Regions from separate parts of the Isachenkonia alkalipeptolytica genome, predicted to be linked through region 1. Evidence: riboswitches for the same ligand, from Rfam matches in the RefSeq annotation. Region 1 holds a riboswitch; the other holds the start of a gene.
What was found. A riboswitch is a leader RNA that binds a small molecule or an ion and turns the genes downstream of it on or off. The one in region 1 is predicted to bind cyclic di-GMP.
Positions count from the first base shown of each region.

Region 2: it holds a riboswitch for cyclic di-GMP, as region 1 does, so the genes downstream of both, ISALK_RS01645 (nuclear transport factor 2 family protein) here and ISALK_RS00160 (hypothetical protein) in region 1, are expected to answer to the same signal.

Region 1 is NZ_SUMG01000001.1:28,348-38,952, forward strand. It holds gene ISALK_RS00110 (glycogen/starch/alpha-glucan phosphorylase) at 1-142, shown strand, start outside; gene ISALK_RS00115 (N-6 DNA methylase) at 403-2,487, shown strand; gene ISALK_RS00120 (hypothetical protein) at 2,584-2,793, shown strand; gene ISALK_RS00125 (hypothetical protein) at 3,051-4,148, shown strand; gene ISALK_RS00130 (CsbD family protein) at 4,356-4,544, opposite strand; gene ISALK_RS00135 (cation diffusion facilitator family transporter) at 4,743-5,639, opposite strand; gene ISALK_RS00140 (histidine racemase CntK family protein) at 5,813-6,643, shown strand; gene ISALK_RS00145 (DNA polymerase IV) at 6,705-7,778, opposite strand; gene ISALK_RS00150 (glutaredoxin family protein) at 7,920-8,213, shown strand; gene ISALK_RS00155 (DUF3159 domain-containing protein) at 8,319-8,984, opposite strand; cyclic di-GMP riboswitch class II at 9,182-9,264, shown strand; gene ISALK_RS00160 (hypothetical protein) at 9,354-9,674, shown strand; gene ISALK_RS00165 (SGNH/GDSL hydrolase family protein) at 9,791-10,605, shown strand, end outside.
Region 2 is NZ_SUMG01000001.1:343,890-354,494, forward strand. It holds gene ISALK_RS01635 (ABC transporter ATP-binding protein) at 1-1,583, shown strand, start outside; gene ISALK_RS01640 (ABC transporter ATP-binding protein) at 1,584-3,356, shown strand; cyclic di-GMP riboswitch class II at 3,439-3,524, shown strand; gene ISALK_RS01645 (nuclear transport factor 2 family protein) at 3,606-4,043, shown strand; gene ISALK_RS01650 (SAM-dependent methyltransferase) at 4,137-5,195, opposite strand; gene ISALK_RS01655 (MoaD/ThiS family protein) at 5,415-5,654, shown strand; gene ISALK_RS01660 (hypothetical protein) at 5,784-6,098, shown strand; gene ISALK_RS15490 (PAS domain-containing protein) at 6,708-8,102, shown strand; gene ISALK_RS01670 (sensor domain-containing diguanylate cyclase/phosphohydrolase) at 8,214-10,052, shown strand; gene ISALK_RS01675 (ABC transporter ATP-binding protein) at 10,168-10,605, opposite strand, start outside.

The DNA.
Region 1 (10,605 bases):
CGATGAACTGTATCAAAAGCCCGAGATCTGGTGGGAAAAAGGGATTCAAAATATTGCCAAGGCCGGTTATTTCTCCAGTGACCGAACCATTAAGGAATACAGCGAAGGGGTGTGGGATTTAAAACCGGTGGACCCCACCTAAAAAGTAAGGAGACAGTAAAGACCGGTCTCTAAAGCAGCTTTGGTAAAGGGAATTTTAAAGAAGAGGATTTTAAAGAAGAGGATTTAAGTAGAGGATTTAATCGATGATTGAAGTTGACCTTAAGGGATGTCTGCAAAGAATTTTTGCAGGCATCCTTTATAAAGGGAGGCTCTTCCGGCAGCCTGTATGATATAATGACCTGTATGATATAATGATAAGAAAATAACAGAATTGGCGGAAACATAAAAGGGGTTCTCTTTATGAAAAAGACTGTACTGAAGAAACTGAAAAAAGCCTTAGGTATCTTAAGCAACCAGCGGATCGTGGAAAATGGTCCATTGTTGAACGGGAAGGATGCCTATGAAATCATCAATAAAATTTTACTGTACCGAATATTAGAAGACAAGGGCTTTATTGCAAGCGGAAGGGAAGGGCTGCTTCAGTCGGAGTACCTATTTCTGCCCCTGCATCAGATACTGTATGGGCTGCAACAAGGGAAATATCCCGATGGAAAAATCCCCTGGACCCCGGAGGGCAAACAGGGGATAGAGGATGTATACCATGAGCTGAAAAAAGAAGGCCTTTCTTTTCAAGAAGCGGAGGACCATCTTTTGGGGGATCTCTACGAAGAGTTCCTGGATCCGAAACAACGAAAAAGCTTAGGACAGTTTTATACCCCGCCGGAGGTGGTGGCCTATATTGTGGAAAAAGCTTTACAGGATGCGGACCTCGTGAAAAACCCCTATATCAAAGTGGGGGACATCGCCTGCGGCTCCGGGCACTTTTTGGTTAAAGCTTATGATGTTTTATATGATAAGTTTCTGCAGGCACTGCCGGATTTACAGAAAAAATACGGTGGGGAGTATTGGCAAAAAGCAAATCTACATACACATTTACTGGAACACTGCATATTTGGGATGGACTGTGACGGCTTCGGGGTAAATCTTACGTCGATCAATTTACTGTTGAAGGATCTCAGTCATCTACCCAAAACCTTGAATATACTGCAGGGGGACAGTCTCCGACGCTGGGAGGAAGAAGAGCTGAACTCTAAGGAAAAAGGGTTCTTTTCGGAAAAATTCGATGTGATTGTGGGAAATCCCCCCTATGTGGGCCATAAAGTCCTGGAAATTCCCTATAAAAAGTGGCTCCTAAAGAATTATCCCCGGGTGTTTCAGGACAAATCCGATCTGTCCTACTGTTTTTTTCAACGGATCCTGGAGAACCTGCACCGGGAGGGAAAGGGGATGATCATCACCTCCAGGTATTTCATGGAAAGCCCCACGGGAAAAACCCTGCGAAAATATCTTAGGGAGCAGGGGGATCTGCTGGAGATTGTAGATTTTTACGGCGGCGAAATTTTCAAAGGCCTGGGAGTTGCGACGGCAATATATTTAATGGCACCGAAATCAGAGAATAATCGGGACGAAGGGGTACTGCAGGTTCGAAAACTGCGTGATCCGAAGAATAAAATAGAAGCGGGAATTCCCTTAGAAGAAATGTTTCAGGGAAGGGCCTTTGCAAATTTTGCATTGACCCAAAGGGATTTAAAGGAAAAGCGCTGGACCCTGATCGCACGGGAGGATAAAGCCCGGTTTGAAAGAATCGAAGCAGCTTCCGAAAAAACCCTGGGGGACGTGGCGAAAAGTTTTCAGGGAATCATTACCGGTTGTGATAAGGCCTTTGTCCTCAACGGGGAAGAGGCCCGGGAAAAAGGCATCGAGGGGGAGTTGTTAAAGGGGTGGATCAAAAACCGGCACATCGAAAAATACGGCCTTTTGGAAAATGATCAACAGCTGATTTACGCCGATCTGATAAAAGATCCGAAGGAACCCTTAAAAGCCATGGACCATATCCGGAATTACCGGGAAGGCCTTAGTAAGAGACGGGAATGTCAGCGGGGGATACGCCCCTGGCACCATCTGCAATGGGGAAGATCTACGGCACTGTTTGAACAGAAAAAAATCCTTTTTCCTTATAAAAGTGCCACGAACCGCTTCGCCCTGGATGATGGACAAGTATATTGTAGTGCGGATGTATACGCCCTGGTGGTGAAGGATTCCTATCAAGAAGAAGTATCCCTGGAATACCTGCTGGGTCTTTTAAACTCTCGGCTTTATGAACAGTATTTTCAAAGCTTCGGAAAAAATCTGGGGAAGGGGATCTACGACTACTATCCCAACAGCGTGATGGACCTTTGTATTCCCATGGACCCCACGCTGCAGCAAAAAATCGAAACCCTGGTGGGAAGCATTCTTCAAGGGTGGGAAAAAGAACCCTTACTGCAACAGATTGATCGGATATTGGAGGACTATTTCAAAATAGATACCCAGGGCAACCGTTAGCTAAAAATCAAGGAAGGGTAAAGAATCATTAAGAGTAGGAAAACGGGAAGAAAAGGAAAAGGCTTATTCAAAGATATTTTAAGAGGAGGCGGTAGGATGGAGACCAAAAAGAAAAAATGGGGCTTGTTGCTGTTGATGCTTTGCGGAATGTTTTGCTGTTGTAAAATGATGGGCTGTTTTGACGGGAAGTGCGGTTGCCCGGGAAAGGGTAGCGGAAAATCCAGGAAAAAACCGAAAGGAAAAACACGGAAAAGCAAAATTAAGATGAAAAACTGTAACGGTTGCTGGGTAATCAGCTTTAAATAGGGGGACCTCAGGGGGAGGCGTCGCCTTTATAAGAAAAAGATCCCAGGGAATCATTGTGATAAAGAACAATGGCAAAAAAACCGATAAATTTTTAAAAAAAGTTGAATAAAATAGAGGATTTTGGGAATATTTGTAGAACTATTACTATAGGTAGTAGAACGGTAAAGGGGATGAGGCTGGTGGCTTTAGTAAAATGTCCGGAATGCCAAAGGGAGATATCCGATCAATCGCAAGTCTGCATAAACTGCGGGTTTCCAATGGTGAAAGAATTCAGGGAGGACCATCTGGTCAACGTATTGATAAAAAATGATGAAAAGCGGGTGAAAAACTTGATGACCCGGGCCTATTTAGAGCTGGAGGATCGGGAGTATTCAAAAGCCGAGGAATTAACGGAAAAAGCTCTGGAGTTGGAGCCAAAACTTGCCGAGGCTTACATCCTTAAGCTTTTGGTAGGGCTTCAAGTATCCGATGCAAGGGCAATGGTGGCTTCGGCGGACCGGCCCTTAACGGAGTACAAGGATTATAACCGGGCTCTGCGCTTTGCCCGGGGAGAAGACCGGGAGAAAATCCTGGGATACAACCGGGAAGTGCTGGAAGGTTTTGAGGCGGAAAAAAACGAAAAAATTTACCAAAGAGCGAAAGCCGCAATGAACCGTGCCCTCACCGTGGAAGACTATGAAGCGGCGGCGGTGAAATTTGAAAGCATTCCGGACTATAAGGATGCCCTAGAATGCTCTGAAGAAGCCCGGCGGCTGGGGGAAGCCCAAAAACAGCAGACCGTGTATTTGGAAGCCACGGAAAAAATGGAACGGGCCAAGGAACAGGAAAAAGCAAGGGAAATGGATAAAAAGGAAGCCGCATCCCTTTTGCAGGAAGCCGGACTCCAGTTTCAATCCATCGAAGGTTATCAGGATGCAAAAGAACGAAAGCAAGCCTGTGAAGAAGAGGCCCTGGGCCTAAAACAGGAGGAGACCTATCAAAGGGCCCTAAATAAAAAACAGGAAGCCTGCCGGGAAGAGGAATACCAGGAGGCGGCACAGCTCTTTCGCAGTATTGCCGAGTATAAAAATTCCGAAACCCTGGGGAAGGAATGCGAAGAGCAGGGAAAAAAAGTGGGGGCTCAATACTTGGAGAGCCTGTTAAGAAAACGGAAAAGAAAAAAGATGTTAAAAAAAGCCGTTGTTACAACCGCAGTGGTGGTCATAATCCTGGCGGTTATCCTGGGAGGCATGACAAACTTTACTTATTCCCTGGATGAATACCATAACCTGCAACAGGGCCAGGGGGATTATATTTGGCAGGAGGCCTTCCAACAGATCAAAAATTGGTTTGCCTATGCCAGCAACATCTTTTAGCATGGCCCTTTAAAGGGTACGGAGGAAAAAGACAAACAAACCGATAAAAAGGCGATAACAAAGAGAGATGAAACCGGTAAAGAACAGATTGAATCCGGTAAAAAAAAGGCTGAAACCAATAAAAAAAGACTGAAACCGATAATAATAGATAAAAGAAGAACCCCTGATGCCGGCTATAGAACACCAACATTAGGGGTTTTTTAGAACTTACATTTTTCGATGCATTTCCCGTTCCGCCGCTTCTCGAGAAAGGGAATACCGTTCCTGTAATTTCTCGATCAATTTGTTTTTTTCTCCGCTGATGTATAATAAATCCTCATCGGTAAGGGCCGTCCATTTCTCCTTGATGTCATCCTTGAGGTGGTGCCATTGGGCTTTAAACTTTTCGTGGTCCATGGTAAACCTCCTTTACAACACATAAAACACAATGATAAATTATAACTAAAAACATATCCTGAGAGTATCTACTTATATAATACCCCTTATGGTCCTAAAGGAATCAAAGCAAACATAAGCAGATGAATTTTTTTATTATGCAAGGGTCTCCCGGAATTTTAGAAAGGAGAGGTTCTAATCCCCTAAGCGGAGGAACCATTATGAAGGAGGCTCAATATGGATGGTGACGATGGCCTGTTCCCCGAAGAAATCCTTTAACTCTTTTTCTAAAGCATCGGCAATGTCATGGGATTTTTTCAAGGATAACTCTCCCTTAAGGACAATATGAAATTCCAGGACGATTCTTCCACCGGCTTTTCGACTTCGAAGCTTATGATAATCCAGGATTTCTTCGTATTTTTCAATGATGGAATAAATCTGTTCCAGTTCCTTTGGATGAAGGGTAAAGTCCAGCAACTCACGAATTGCCGGAAGAAAGATGTGGATGGCCACCTTCAGGACTAAAACACTGACTAGGATAGCCGCCACAGGATCCAAAATGACCCATTGCCCTCCCAGGAAAATGGCTCCCCCCACACCGATCAAGGCAGCAATGGAAGTCCAGCCGTCAGAGCGGTGGTGCCAGGCATTGGCGATAATAGAATTGCTGTTGATTCTCTTTCCAACTGCCAAAGCGTACCTAAAAAGTCCCTCATTCAACAGAATTGAGGCCAGGGCCGCAAAAAAAGCCCACCAGCTGGGAGTTTGTAAAATATCCCCTCGAAGAAGGGAAAGAATGGTTTGAAAGCTGTCAATAAATATTTGTAGGGCCACAAACCCTAAAAATAGGGCGATGAATAAGGTGGCTAAGGTTTCATATTTTCCGTATCCGTAATTATGATAATCATCGGGCGGCTTACTTCCCAGCCGTGCGCCGAGATAAGCAACAATGTCGGTGGAAAAATCGGATAAGGAGTGAAGCCCGTCGGCAAAAAGGGCGCTGCTGTTTCCAAACAACCCCGCAAATATTTTAATCCCGGATAAAAGGAAGTTCACAAAAATCCCCACCAGGGTGACTTTATTAATTTCTTGTATTTTAGCATCGTTTTTTTCCATGGCAGAACCTTCTTTCTTCATAATGATGATACCCAAAGTTTGCTAAAAATTCACAGGGATTTAGAAAGTAAAGGCGTTAAATCATAAAAGAAGCAGTGGAGCAGAATGAAAAGTCCAAGATTCGAGTGGAGACGGATTAGAAAATTGAAGAACTGTTGACTGGAGGGTTATATATGAAAGCATCCTTTGTAAAGTTGAGTCCATCAGAAAACACTACGATTATTATAACGGATCCGGGGATAAAGCGGGAGGAATACCCCCAAATTGCCAACACCGCTATGGCCTACACCCATTTATACGGAGAACAGGTAGGGTTTCTTACGCCAAAACAATCATCGGAGGCCAAAGGAAGAATGGAAATGAGCGGCGGAGAGTTCTGTGGCAACGGCCTGCTGGCTCTGGGGGCCTACCTTGCCTGGAAGGAGGATCTTGAACAAGAAAGGTTTTTCCTGGAGTTTTCCGGAGTGGAAAAACCCTTAAGCTGTGAAGTTGAAAAAGTAAGTCCCCTAAGCTACCGGGTAAAGGGGGAGATGCCCGTGGAAGGCTACGAGATCACGAACAAGGAAGTAACTGTGGGAGAAGAAAAAATTTCCGGAGCCTTTGTAATAATGAAGGGAATCTCCCATTATCTTTTTCTTAAATCGGATACTCAAAGCCGGAACCTGGATTATCCCGGCTTGCTTAAAAGCTTAGCAAAAGAAGAAAACAATCAGGCCTACGGCGCCCTGGGCTACGAAGTAGATGGAGAAGACATTCAGCTATCCCCCTGGGTGTATGTTCCCGGGGTTGAGAGCCTTAGAGAAGAGCGCTCCTGCGGTTCCGGAAGCCTTGCCCTGGGTCTCCTTTGGGCCGCGGAACGAGAGGAAGATATCCGCCTAACCATTCGACAGCCCGGGGGAAGCATCGCTGTGGAGATAGTTTATGACCGGGAGGAAAAAAAAGTCACCGCGGCGTCAATTGAAACCGAGGTGATCATTACCTGTGAAGGGAAGCTTTGGTTCTAAGGGTCTCCCAAGGAAAGTCCCGGGATTTATTCCTTGTTGACCCCGAAAGAGCTTTTCCTTGTTATAAATCAAAGAACGACAGCTGCTGCAGATCCTCGGAAAGGAGATTTGAGGCCGTCAGCCCCATCAAACGAAGGGGCTTGTCTAAAGGCAGCTCCTGAAATAAACCGTTGGCTACTTCATAGATTTCCTCGGCTTTGTTGGTATGCTGAAAAAGCGTCTTGCCCCGACTTTGTACTTTGAAGTTTTCATCCTTGATCTTCAGGGTAATGGTTCGGGCATGGAGTTTTTTGTCTTGTAAATCCCGGGACAGTTCCTGGGAGAAGTTCTTCAAATAATCTTCCAGCACCTCACGGTTTCGGGTCCCCTTGGAAAAGGTACGCTCAATCCCTAAGGATTTCCTCTCCCGGCGGGTATTCACCGGACGATGGTCAATGCCCCGAATCCGTTGGTAGATTTCCCGGCCGGATTTGCCCAGGAGATCCACAAGAAACTCCTCGGAAAGCTCCAGAAGGTCACCAATGGTGGATAGTCCCAAATTATTCAGCAAAGCACAGGACTTCGGACCAAGGCCGTGTACCTTCTTTATGGGCAGGGGGACCAAAATACCGGGAACCATATCCGGGGTTATTTCCTTGACCCCCGCGGGTTTATGCCAGTCGGAAGCCAGTTTTGCCAGGAATTTATTATAGGAGATCCCCACAGAAAGGGTCAGCCCCGTTTCAGTATAGACTTTTTCCTTCAGATTCTTAACCAGCCTGTGGGGTTTGGCCCCTAAATGGGTAATATCTAAATAGGCCTCATCAATGGAGACCTTTTCTAGGACGTCGCTGAAGCGGTGAAGGATTCGAAAGACTTGCCGGGAAACCTCCTGGTAGCGCTCCATCCGTCCGGGAACATAAATCCCCCGGGGACATTTTTGCCTTGCCATAAACATGGGCATCGCCGAATGGACCCCGTATTTTCGGGCTTCGTAGTTTGCCGTGGTTACCACCCCTTTATGGCTGCGACCGCCGACGATGAGGGGTTTACCTTTTAAAGAGGGGTTATCCCGCTCTTCCACGGAAGCATAAAAAGCGTCTAAATCCACATGCAAAATGATGGGGAGCTCTTTGTTTTCATCAATGTTTGTCATCGGAACCTTCACCTCACTGATCCCTATTTTACCATAGAGATCATCTGTTTGCCATCACTGAAGAAAAGCAAAACACAAAATTAGGAGGCTAAGACCATGAAAAAAATTATTATGTACAGTACCAAAACCTGACCCCACTGCATAAAAGGGAAAGAGTTTCTTTCCAAGTCCGGTTACCATTATGAAATTAAGGATGTCAATGAAGACCCGGAGGCCAACCGGGAATTTCAGCAGCTAGGCCTTCAAGGGGTCCCGGCCTTTAAAATTGGTGAAGAAATTGTTGTAGGACTGGACATTCAAAAGATCCAAAGCCTTCTGGACTACACTGTAACTCCCTGTGAATCCTGTAATAAACGAATGCGGGTACCAAAGGGAAAAGGAAAGCTCAAGGTCACCTGTCCCAACTGCGGGCATAAAACCATAAAGAAGACGTAAGGTAGGACGACAAAAAAAAGGATGCAAAAATAAAAAGAACCTGTAGAACCGCAAACCTATAGAATCACGAATCTATAGAACAGAGCAAGAGAAAACCCGAAGGAATTAAAATCCTCGGGTTTGTCCTTTCCAAGGGGGCTGATCTCCCCGCTGATACTCTTCCACCCCCGGTCCCTTCAGCTTTTTCAGTCGCCAAATACCGTAAATATAACTAAGGACCAAAACCGGAACAATCATCGGCCAGCCCGATAGCGTATTAACGAAGGCCAGCTCCGTAGCGCTGCCCCGCTGGAAAAAAATCAGCCGGATAAAAAAACGGAAAAACAGTAATACCGTCCAGACTATGGTGACTTCCCGGTATGCAGGTTTCACGTCTTTTCGTAAAAACCAGTCCAGGGGCCAGCCCCGGGTCAGATGGGAAAGCCATGCCGCTAGGGGTTTCCCGGTCACCAGGCTGACAAACGCAACAAGAAACAAAAAAGCGCTGCTGACTAAAGAGCCGACAAAATAATTGGCGGCACTGCCGGTAAAATAGGCAAAACTTGCTGCAAGAGAAACTGCAAGAAACCCGCCTAAGGCATAAAACCAATTCTGCTTTTTAAAAAAACGGAAAAACCCAAGAAAAGCGGCAATAACAAAGGCTGCTCCCGTAGCCAGGGTCAAATCAAAAAAAGCATTGATCAAGGCAAAGATAATTGGCGGCAGCAGCGCATCAAAGGTTTTCCCCGATAGTGTAGAGCGAAGCTCTTCTAAAATTTCTTCTTTATTCATAACAATCCCTGCTTTCTATTTTCTCATTACATACCCGGAAAGAAGAGTCTTGAAACCATTAAAGGATCAGTGAAAAAAATAAGTAGAAGAGAATAAAGCCGGGGAAGATAGTAAAGCAGCGAGTGTAAAAAAACAGAAGATTGTGAAAATTATCATAAAAACTGTTTTGTTTTTGTTTTACGGGGTATAAGTTAGATACCTTAACGGGGGCATAGATCTTTGAGGAGTAACTGGACGCTTTTCTCAAAGGGAGCCGGCAGCGTAACCGACCATTTATGGTCGGCTTTTTTGATGGAGAAAAGGGGGGAATGAAAAAAACATGAAAATGGCGGTTTTTCCAAGAGGGTAAAAAACCAAGAGGTGGGGAACATGGTTGAATCGTGGATGCTGTTCAATTTTGCGTTAGCCTTGCTTCTATGCCTGTTGATCAACGGTATGGTAGTGAGACCAGAAGTTGATATTAGAGCTTATTTGAATCTTGAGTATACCATCACAGAACAAGAGAATAGTTATTATGAAGGGGATTCAAAGTACTTCCATGAACTTGAATTAAATAATGGGACGAAATGGTGCAGAGTCAATTGGTTTTCAAAAACATTACGATGGATGAGCGGACTATTTGAAGAAGAGCGGTTTGCTTTATGCAGGGTGACAACCGGATGTCTTTTTATTACAATTAACCGACAGTGAACCGGTTGAATAAGCGACTCTTAAGTTGGTCAGTTTTTGATGGGAATAAAGGGATATCGAAAAAAGTAAAATAATAATAAGGACAGGTCTTCTAGGCGAAAAAAAGGAGGGAAACTATGTATAAAAAATGGATGGTGTTCATTCTCGTAGTAATAATGATTTTAGCACTGCCGATTAATGCTTTAGCGGCGAGACCGAACGCGGAGGCTAGGACATATTTGAATTTGGGAGATTCCATAGCGAGGGGCACTGGAGTCGATCCTATGGATGCCTATTTTAGTGGCTATTCTGAGTATCTCAGCGGGTTTGGATTTGAAGGTGGAAACATGGCTTTCGATGGGGTCACAAGCAGTTGGATTCTCAATGAACTATTATATACGGACTGGATGCAGGAAGCTGTAGAGGAGGCGGATGTCATCACCATAAGCATCGGAGGCAACAATATCCTTCAGCCGGTGATTGGAGCAATGATGAAGGCTTACAACGCACAAAGTATTAGTGAATTGGAGGAGAAAATTGTCAATGGAGGCCCAGATATATGGGATATCATTATTCAACAGCTCCTTGCAGACGATGAGCTTCGAGCTGCATTGTGGCTGGGCGTAGAAGATTTTCAAAGCCACTGGCCTCAAATTATTAATGCAATACATTATTTGAATGAAGAGGCCAATATCATCATCCTGAGCATCTACAATCCGGTCTGTAAGATGGAATCCCCGGAGTTGTATCAGTTAATGGAAGAGTTGATTCGGCCAATGAATCAGACCATGAGAGAAAATCAAGGAAGACGGGTCAGTGTAGCCAACGTATATAATGCTTTTCGACGTAATGAAGATGCGGTTAATTTTTCCATAGCGTGGCCTATAAACTTGGATCCACATCCTACAAACATTGGACATCAACTGATTGTGGAAGAGTTGATGAGGGTGAG
Region 2 (10,605 bases), 320 kb from region 1:
TGATGGTCCTTATTTTTGCTGTGGACTTAGTTTTGATTTATTTTCGGACCCTGGCTTCGGAAAAATATTCGGAAAAGAACTTGAAGTATCTACGAAAAGAGTCCACGGATAAGCTGATGGATACCTCCGTGGAAGAAGTGGAGAAAGCCCATTCGGGAGATTTTATCTCGAAGTTGACCAATGACTTAAACAAAATTCAAACATTTACCAAGGAACGGGTACATAACTTTATTTTTGTACCCCTGACAGCGGTATTATCCTTGGCTTATCTACTGTATTTAAACTGGATTCTGACGCTGATTTCCGTCGCCATGATCCCGGTCATCCTGGTGGTATCCAATATCATCGGCAAGCCCATCGGTAAAAAGACCACGGAATACAGCGAAGCCATGGGAAAAATCAATACCATGAACACGGAGTACATTAAGGGGATTGAAGTGGTAAAAGCCTTTCATCTGAATGACCGATTAATGAAAAAGTATACACCGGAAGTGGAAAACAGCGTGCAAAAGGATACCGCCGTGGCGAAAAGTAAGGCGTTTATCAACTCCTTGTCGGGGATTGTCTCCATCCTGCCCTTTTTCATCACCTTCGGTTTTGGTGCCTATTTTATCAGCATCGGTGATTTAACCCTGGGAGGCTTAATTGCCTTTACCAATTTACTAAACTATTTATCCTTTCCCTTATCTCAAATTCCAATGCTGATTGGAAACGGAAAAGGGGATTTGGCGGCCTACAAGCGGGTAAAAAGTGTAATCAATTTAAGCGAGGAGCGAACCGGCGGAAAGGTTTTGGCTTTTGATGAGAACTTTCGGTGGGAAAAGCAGTCTGATCAAGAGGTCATTGCCATTCGAAATCTAAGCTTTACCTATCCCGGTGCTACGGAGCCGTCCCTGAAAAACATCAACATCAGTATTAAAAAGAACCAACAGATCGCCTTGGTGGGAGAAAGTGGAAGCGGGAAAACCACCCTTAGCAAGCTTTTGCTGGGTTTTTACCCCGTGGTTTCGGGGAAAATAGAAATCGGGGGAAAGGATCTTTCCGATTGGAATTTAAAGGCCCTTCGCCAAAATATTGCTTTCGTACCTCAGGAGGTGTATCTGTTTCCCGGAGATGTAGAGGAAAATATTCGTTACGGGAAGCCTGAAGTCGGTGAAGGTGGAATCATCAGTGCTGCAGAAAAGGCTTATGCCCACGGATTTATCAAAAATCTTGATCGGGGATACCATACGGTGGTGGGAGAACTTGGAGACCGGGTGTCCGGAGGACAAAAACAACGAATCTCCTTAGCAAGGGCCTTTCTGAAGGACAGTAATATTGTTTTGTTGGATGAAGCTACCTCGGCCCTGGATAATGAATCGGAAAGCTTGATTCAAAAGGCTTTGGACAGCGAGTTAAAAGAAAAAACATCCATCATTATTGCCCACCGGTTATCCACAATTAAAGACGCCGATGAGATTATTGTTCTAAAAGATGGAGAGATCGTAGGAACGGGTAGTCACTTAGAACTCATTAAAAGCAACGGCTATTACCGAAGCCTTTATCAAAAACAAATGGAAAACGGAAAAAGGGAGGCGATGTAATTGAAGGAGCAGATACTACGAATTTTTGACAACCAAAAAAGTAAAGTCTTGAAGTTCATCCTCCCCTTTATTCTATTAGGACTTGGGAATGCCCTGGTAAATCTGACCCTAGCCACCCTGTTAATGTACGTGTTTGACTACGCCGCAGAAGGGGAGTTTGCGCTGATTTACCGAGTGGTAATCATCTCCGGAATTACTGTGGTTCTGCTTTTTATTACCACACCGATCTTTGCCTACTTCGGGCGAAAAAACATTGCGGTGCTGATGGGAAAACTCCGCCGGGAAACTTTTGCGAAAACCATGAATCTTCCCTATACCTATCATAAAAGCCGGCACTCGGGAGATACCATTTCAAGACTGACCAACGATCTAACAGAATTCGAGACTTTTTTGAAGGAAGGTTTCTTAAATTTTGCCAATCTATTGATTTTAGGAACCGCCGCCGTTATCTATATGTTTGTGCTGGAATATCGGCTGGCCATCGTATTTTTGATTTTTACCCTGGTAATCTTTAAGCTGAATCAGGGGTCGGCGAAAAAAATGAAAGTTCTCAGTGATGAAGTGCAAAACAGAAAATCATTGTTCACCCAAAATCTTACGGATATTTTTCAAGGTTTTCAGGTGATGAAGTCCTATAACCTTGAGAACTTATTAAAGGAAAAAATGGAGGAAGTAAACGAAGGGGTCTATGAAAAAGCCTATCAAAGAAGCCGACAGCAGGCGAAGCTTCGAATCCTCAGCAACCTGGCCTTTACCAGCAGTTTTTTGTTCATCATCGTCTTCGGAATTCTTTTTATCACCCTGGGATGGATGAGTATCGGTGTAGTCGTGGCCTTTACCAATCTTCAAGGGGCCATTAACTCAGTGCTGAACTTCCTTCCCCAGTTTAATCAGTCCTTACAAGGAGCCAGGGCTTCATTGGACCGGGTGTTTGAAATCATCGATGAAGATAATGAACCTTCTGTGATCAATCCAAGAATCGAAGAGTCCGGGAAGCAACGGGAAATTGGTAAGCCTGAATACATTGAATTTCGGAACGTTCGCTTTTCCTATGAAAAGGATCAAGCAACCCCGGTTATTAATAATCTAAGCTTTGCCATGGAAAAAGGAAAATCCATCGCCTTAGTGGGAGAAAGCGGCGGGGGAAAATCCACGATTTTAAAGCTTCTTTTAGGCCTTTATTCAATCGATCAGGGAGAAATCATTGTAGGGAGCCGTTCCACGGCGGACACCGAGATTCGGGATATTCGAAAAGAGTTAGCCTATGTATCCCAGAATCCCTATCTATTTACGGGAACCATTGGGGAGAATATCTCCTACGGCAGGGAAAATACCAGTGAGGAAGAAATCAAAAAAGCGGCGAAAAGAGCCAATGCCCATGACTTTATTATAAAGTTGGAAAAAGGCTACGATACCGTGATCGGAGAACGGGGTCTCGGACTTTCGGGAGGACAGAAACAGCGGATCTCCATTGCTAGAGCCATCATAAAGGATAGTCCTATTCTACTGATGGATGAGGCCACTTCCGCCCTGGATACGGAAAGCGAGCGGCTGATTCAAGAGTCCTTAAAAGAGATGATGAAAGAGAAAACCGGCATCACCATCGCCCACCGCCTCTCCACCATTGAAGACAGCGATGAGATTTTTGTCATTCAGGAGGGGAAACTCATCGAGCGGGGAGATCATCAGACCCTTTTGGATCAAAAAGGCTACTACAGTATGCTTTATCACACCCAGTTTTCCAAAAAAGAAAGGGAAGAGCGGGCAGGTTAAGATATCTGTTGATTTTTAAGAATGTTCTGTTAATTATTAACCAAATGGGGTATAAGCCAAACAAACATGCATTTCGAGGAGAAACTTAAGAGGACACGAAGATCCCGTAACCAGATTTGGACGCTTCCTGTTACGGAGGAGTGAGTAGCGTAACCGGCCTAACAGGTCGGTTTTTTTGTTTTTGTCATTAGGTTTCTTTACAGTGTCTCTGCAACCTCAATCGGCTGAATCGGAAAAGGAGGTGAAAAAATGTCTGATGAGAAAAAAGTAGCTATGATGAACGATTTTGTGAAATCCTTGGAAGAGCAGGACCGGGAAAAATTGATGTCTCTTATAACCGATGACTTCTGTTGGCACAACCCTCATGGAAGTTTCTGTGGACGGGAAGAGATGAACCGATACTTGGACTGGTTCCATAAAAACACAACGAATCTGAAATTCAGAGATGTGGGTTCGGAAAAAGTGATTCAAGGGGATCGAGCTATTTATGAGCATGAAATATCCGGAGTAATGCAAGGGGAGAAGGTGACATTCCTGACGATGTGTTCTTACAAATTTAACAAAGATAAAATCCAAGATGTCAGCACCGTGTATGACCGGCTCAGTCTTGCTGAGCAGGCTTCCTCCTCATGGTTGCCAAAAAAAATGGTCAATTCCGTAGTAAATCAAATGCAAAAAGGGTTATAGGAAACAGCCTTAGAGTAAAAATAAAAGCTGCAGGGAATCTGTAAAGGTTCGTACTGAACGCTCTTTAAGCCGTAAAGTCAAGAGCGTTCTTTTTTAGGATATTAACATATTTTTTTCAAAAAGATAGTGACTGATAAACCACTCATCTCCGTCGTGGAAAGAAAAGAACTCGGCGCAGGCCATGAAAAATACCCGCCAGTAAACCCACCATTTTAAGGCTTCATCTTCCCCTTCTATTTCAGCCATAATAGGCATGATTATGTCTTTTTGCTCATCCATACGTTGAAGCCAGGCTTCCAGGGTTTTTTGGTAATGTATACCGGAAATCGCCCACTGTCTTTCCAATGAAAACCGATCGGTAAAATAATGAAGCAAATCCCGGCTGGGCATAGTGCCGCCTAAAAAGAAGTGTCGGGTCATCCAATCATTATCACTTCGCACTTCATAGGCATAGGGCGTGGTTCGATGGGTAAAGATATGTACAAATAACCGTCCCCTGAGCAATAAAAACTCCGAAATTTTATTCATCAACTGTTCATAATTTCGCATATGCTCAAACATTTCAATAGATATGACACGGTGAAAGCGTACTTCCGTGGTAAAGTCATTGATATCTTCCGTAATCACCGTAAGATTCTCTAAACTCTCCTCCTTAGCCTTGGCATCAATATAAGACTTTTGTGTAGCGGAGTTGGATAGCGCCCAAATATTCGCTGAAGGATATTTTTTTGCCATATACAGCGCTAAAGAGCCCCAACCACACCCTAAATCTAGAATATTTTGCCCATCTTCTATTTCCGCCCGTTGACATGTCAACTTTAGCATGGCTTCTTCCGCATCGCTTAAATGATCTTTCAGTTCTTTAAAAGGAACCGGATTATTCCAATATCCGCAGCTGTATTTCATATGAGTACCTAGAACATGCTGAAAAAATTCTGTAGGGATTTCATAGTGTTGATCGTTAGCTTCCGCAGTATTTATTGCAATCGGTTGCTTTGTTAAATCCTCAATGTATTGAGTGAGATATTGTTGATGCTCTTCTGCGCTGTAGGATGTTATTTCCTTCAATCTGGCTGATGTCATACGACGAGCTCCCCAACGAATCAGAAAATCCGGGATTTTATTTTTCTCCAGTAGCGGTTCAAATCTCATTTAGTAACCTCCTAGTATAAAGTATTTTGCTTATAATATTACCTCTTTTATCAAGGCACATATACCCGGGAAACCTCTCAGTAAACGGAATGATCATAATTTTGAAAAAAATTTAGTTTCAAATTTCAAGCCTAGGGTAAAAAAATGAATACCATTAATCGAAATATCATACAAAATGCTTAATTACTTTAGAGACTATTTATGGAAAGGAGGATTCTCATGGGTGTAAAAGTAAAGTTGTTTTCAAAACTGCGGGAAGGCCGGGAAAAAGAAGTATGCACCAAAGAATGCATGTATGATTTAACAGGCAGCGATACTGTTGAACAGGCCGTGGAAGCATTAAATGTTAACAAAGAAGATATTAAAATTTTGTTAGTCAATGGTCTTGATGCAGAGCTTACAACACCTTTAAAAGATGGAGATACCGTATCCGTGTTTCCACCAACAGGGGGGATGTAGTTTTATTGAATTTTATTAATTACAATTTGTTACAAGCCTCGGGAAGTATTTTATCCCGAGGCATTATTTATAATTCAAAGTCTGCACAAGAAATCTGAAATCAAATATAAAAGAGAGGAGATGGTATTGATGAATCCATTTATTTTTGCTATAGTAACTGGTATTATTATCGGAGTGTTTTCGTTTTTCTTTGAAGCTGTTAATAAAAGTGTTTTAAGACCCTTTGAACCGATTCAAAGGGTAACGGGGAAGTTGAAAAGGAAAAAAACAGTTTACTATTTTTCTGTCGTTATCGTATTACTTGTTGTATTATTTATCGTTGAGGTATACTCCCTTAATGATATGGGTTTTGCAATGATTCTAGGTTTTGTATTTGCAATGAACAATATCTTTTTTCAAAAAGGATTTCATGAGAAAAAAGAACATGCAGATATGGAAGAATGAAAAAGTGGTTAACACACTTGATAGTTCGGGTGTTTTTCATCATTTCAACCGATTTGCAAGAGGGATTGATCATAAGGAGTTCCAACAGGATTTGGACCGGGATATTAAAAAATACCGCTTCGAATCTTTTTGCTATGGACCGAAATCCTGTAAACACTATAAGCTGGGAAGGACCAGTTCGGTCCCTTTGACTTATAAAAAGCGAAAGATGTGCAAAAAACAATAAAAGTCATTGAGAAAAATCCCTTGTAAAGATAAAAATGATAAAAATATTTATTGAAAGTAGCAGGGTATCTGCTTGAAAACTTAACAATAGAACCTTCTATTGTGAGGCTCTGAGGTAAAGCTTCTTTTATGGCGACTGCAATTTGTGGTTGATTTCAAAAGAAGCTTTTATTATGCGAAAAATGCCGAAGGTTTTTTTGGAACCAATTCTCAAAAAATAAAGGATTTGGAGAGGGTTTTGTAGAATAGTACTTTAAAGAGGAGTAATATGTGAACGGAAAGTGTTTTTTTATTATCATTAAGATTATTAATGGACTAATGAAATGGCGTGGTTGCTTGAAACCTCACAAATGAACCGTCCCCGTGTGAGGGGTTCGAACGGAAATTCGAGAAATGGTGGTGTTTGCCCGACAAAACTTTCTAAAGGATCCTCCCTTTAATCGGATTGATCTTCTCAGTTGTCGGAACGTTTTGATCTATCTTGATCCCAAATCCCAAAAAAAGGTGCTTTCCTTTTTCCATTTCGCCTTGAGGCAAAAGGGATATCTTTTTCTCGGAGCCAGTGAATCCCTTGGAGATATGATCAATTCCTTTGAAACCATATCGAGCAAATGGAAGCTCTACCGTGTCAGAGAAGGGGATAAGAAGAACATTCTGGGCAGCCTTCGAGGGGACCCGATCAAAAAGATCCACTCCCCTTCGCCGGGTAAAAAAGTAGGGACCTATTTTAAGGAGATTCAAAACAAAACCTTTCACGAAGAGATCGCCCGGGAAGTAATGAAGGATTATGCACCGGCAACGGTGGCCATTAACGATGAACATAATCTGGTGTACGTTTTCGGAGATGTCAACCCCTATCTGGCTCTGCCAAAGGATAGCTTAAGCTTTAATATTTTAAAAATGGTTAACAAGGCTCTGTCCATTCCCCTGCATACCGCAATCAAACGGGCAAGGGCAACGGGGGAGAGTGTTTCTTATAAAGGAATTCGGCTCTCGGAGAAAAAGATCCGGCTTGTGATAAAGCCCTATTACAGCAAAACCTCCCAAGAGCAGTTTTGGATTGTTTCCTTTATAGAAGGGGAGGTGGAAAAAAGGGATTCTACGGCCAAACCCCAAGGATTGGAAGAAGTCTATGATGAAAAAGAAAACTCCGTCCGAAGAATTACGGACCTGGAGTACGAACTAAACCATAAAGAGGAAACCCTGCAGGCAACGATTGAGGAACTGGAGACTTCCAATGAAGAACTTCAGGCTACCAACGAGGAGCTTCTGGCTTCCAACGAGGAACTTCAAAGTACCAATGAGGAGCTTCAGTCCGTAAACGAAGAGCTTTATACCGTAAACTCCGAGTATCAAAACAAAATCGAAGAGCTGACGGAACTGAATGATGATATGAATAATCTTTTAAACAGTACGGAAATCGGCACGATATTTATTGATAAAAACATGCGAATTCGAAAATTTACCCCGGGAGTGAAAAAACAGCTGAATCTTCTGGATGGGGATGTGGGGCGGCCTCTTAGTCATATTTCCCACAATCTGGATGTGAAGGATTTGCTAAAAGACGGGGCAAGGGTTCTTGAGAATCTGAAGAAAGTCGAAAAAGAGGTAAAAGGCAAGGAGGGGCGATGGTATCTGATGAAGATTATACCCTACCGAACTTCCGATGACAGGATTAAAGGGATCGTGATCAGTTTTGTGGACATAACCATGGTTCGTGCTCAGAAACATCGAATTAATGAACTGTCACAGGAAAATACGGAGTTAAGAGAAAAGTAGCGGAATTTGGTTGCTTCTAATCAGCGGAGTAAAGAAATAAGACTAGGCCTGAAGTAGGAGAGCTGTTATAATAATAGCAAAGGCAAACGTACCGAAAGGCAGGGATACCAAATGAACGAACAACAGAACATAAAAAATATCCGGGACCTGCAAAGGGCCCTTAAAAAGTCAGAAGACTTACTGCGAAAGGTTATTGACACCATTCCCCTCAGGGTATTCTGGAAGGATCGAAATTGTCGATACTTAGGCTGTAACAAAGCCTTTGCCAAGGATTCCGGATGGGAAGAACCGGAAAAACTTATCGGCAAAACCGATTATGAAATGGCCTGGAAATTTTACGCGGAGGATTATCAAAAAGATGACCGATTCGTAATGGAAACCGGGGAGGAGAAAATCAACTTTATCGAAAATGTGGTGAATGAGAAAGGGGAACATCGATATGTACGAACCAGCAAAATTCCCCTGTATGATGAAAAAGAGCGGATATTTGGTATGCTGGGAACCTTTGAGGATATTACGGATATCATGGAAATAAAAAAGGCCCTGAAAGAAAGTGAAAAACGCTACGAAGAGCTTACCTTACGAAGTCGTGCCCTGGTTTTTGAGCTGGATCCAAAGGGGCAGTTTACCTACGTCAGTCCCTCGGCCAAAGCCCTTTTCGGCTATGAGGAAGAGGAACTTTTAGGAAAAATGTTTTTTTATGAACTGGCTCCCGAGGATCAAAGGGAGGAGCTGAAAGCCTTTGGAGAAGAAATCCTAAAACAGGGGGGAACAGTTTCCGACTTTGAGCACACCCTACAGACCAAGGATGGACGGCGGATCAGCGTTATGACCAACGGGTTTTGCACCCTTAACAAGCGGGGAGAGGTGGAGAGCTTTCAGGGGATTGATGTGGATATCACCCATATTAAAGAAGCGGAGGAACGGGTGAGATATCTCAGTTATCATGATCAATTAACCGGTCTGTATAATCGCCATTTTATCGAGGAAGAGATGCAGCGATTGGATGTGGAAAGAAATCTACCCCTGTCCATGATTATGATTGATGCCAACGGATTAAAACTGGTTAATGATGCCTTCGGTCATAAAGCGGGAGACGAGCTCCTTTTAAAGACGGCTCGAGTAGTGAAACAGGTCACCCGTAAGGAGGACCTGGTTGCCAGAACCGGCGGAGATGAATTTCTGGTTTTTCTTCCCGAAACAGGAGTGGAGGAAACCTTAAAGATACAAAAAAGAATGGAGGACTTGGCAAAGGAGGTAATCGTTTGCAATCTGCCCTTATCCTTTTCAGTGGGATCCTATACCAAAAAACATACCCGCATCACGATGGAGGATGCCCTAAGCCAAGCGGAAACCCGCATGTATCGTCAGAAATTCCGAGAGCGGGAAACCGTACGAAAAAAGTATATCAATGGAATTTTACAACAGTTATTTATTCGATCTCCCGAGGAAAAACGCCATGCAGAGCGGATCAAAGAACTTTCCCGAAGGATCGGTGTTTCTATGGGCATTGAAGGCAGAAAACTTCAGAATCTGGAAAGAGCCGCCTACTATCATGATATCGGGAAAATCAGTATAAGGGAGGATCTGTTACTGAAAAAAGGAAAGCTGAATAAAAAGGAAGAGCAGGAAATCACCCGGCATAGTGAAATCGGTTACTCCATTTTTAACTCCTCAACAGAGTTTATTCCTTTGAGTGATACTCTACTTGCCCATCATGAGCGCTATGACGGGAAGGGTTACCCTAAGGGTCTGAAGGGAAAAGAAATCCCTCTGTGGTCTCAGATTATTCACTTTGCCAACCTCTATGATGACCTAACCAGTACCCGCACCCGACAAGAAGTCTACTCCTGTGAAAAGGCCCTGGAAGAGCTAACGGAAGCAAAGGGCACCGCCATCGATCCCGAGTACTTTGATCAATGGATGGAAGTTTTAGATAAGAGGAGCTAAATACAGGCAATATAGAATACGTAGAAAACCAGCTAACGAAAGCTATGTCACTTGAAAAAAATCATTATAAAAGACACCGCCTGTAGGATTCTATAAAGTCCTAAGGCGGTGTCTTTTATAGGATTATTTTATGACAGGCAACTTGATGTTTTCTATTCAGCGTTTTTAGTTCCGGGTCTTGGAGTCGACAATGCTCATCTCCTTGAGCACAACGAGAATAAAAACGACAGCCTTTCTGTATATTGATCGGACTTGGAATTTCCTTGGACATTTTAATTCGTCGATTCCGCATAGGATTCAAAATATCGGTGCTGGGCATCGATGAAAGCAGGGCCTTGGTATAGGGGTGCTGAGGGTTTTGGTACAGCTCCTGGCTGTCTGCCAGCTCTACGATATTTCCTAAGTACATTACGGCAATACGGTCGGAGATATGCTTAACCATGGAAAGATCATGGGCGATAAACAAATAGGTAAGGCCCAGCTCTTTTTGCAGATCGATTAAAAGATTGACGATCTGGGCTTGAATCGACACATCCAAGGCGGAAATCGGCTC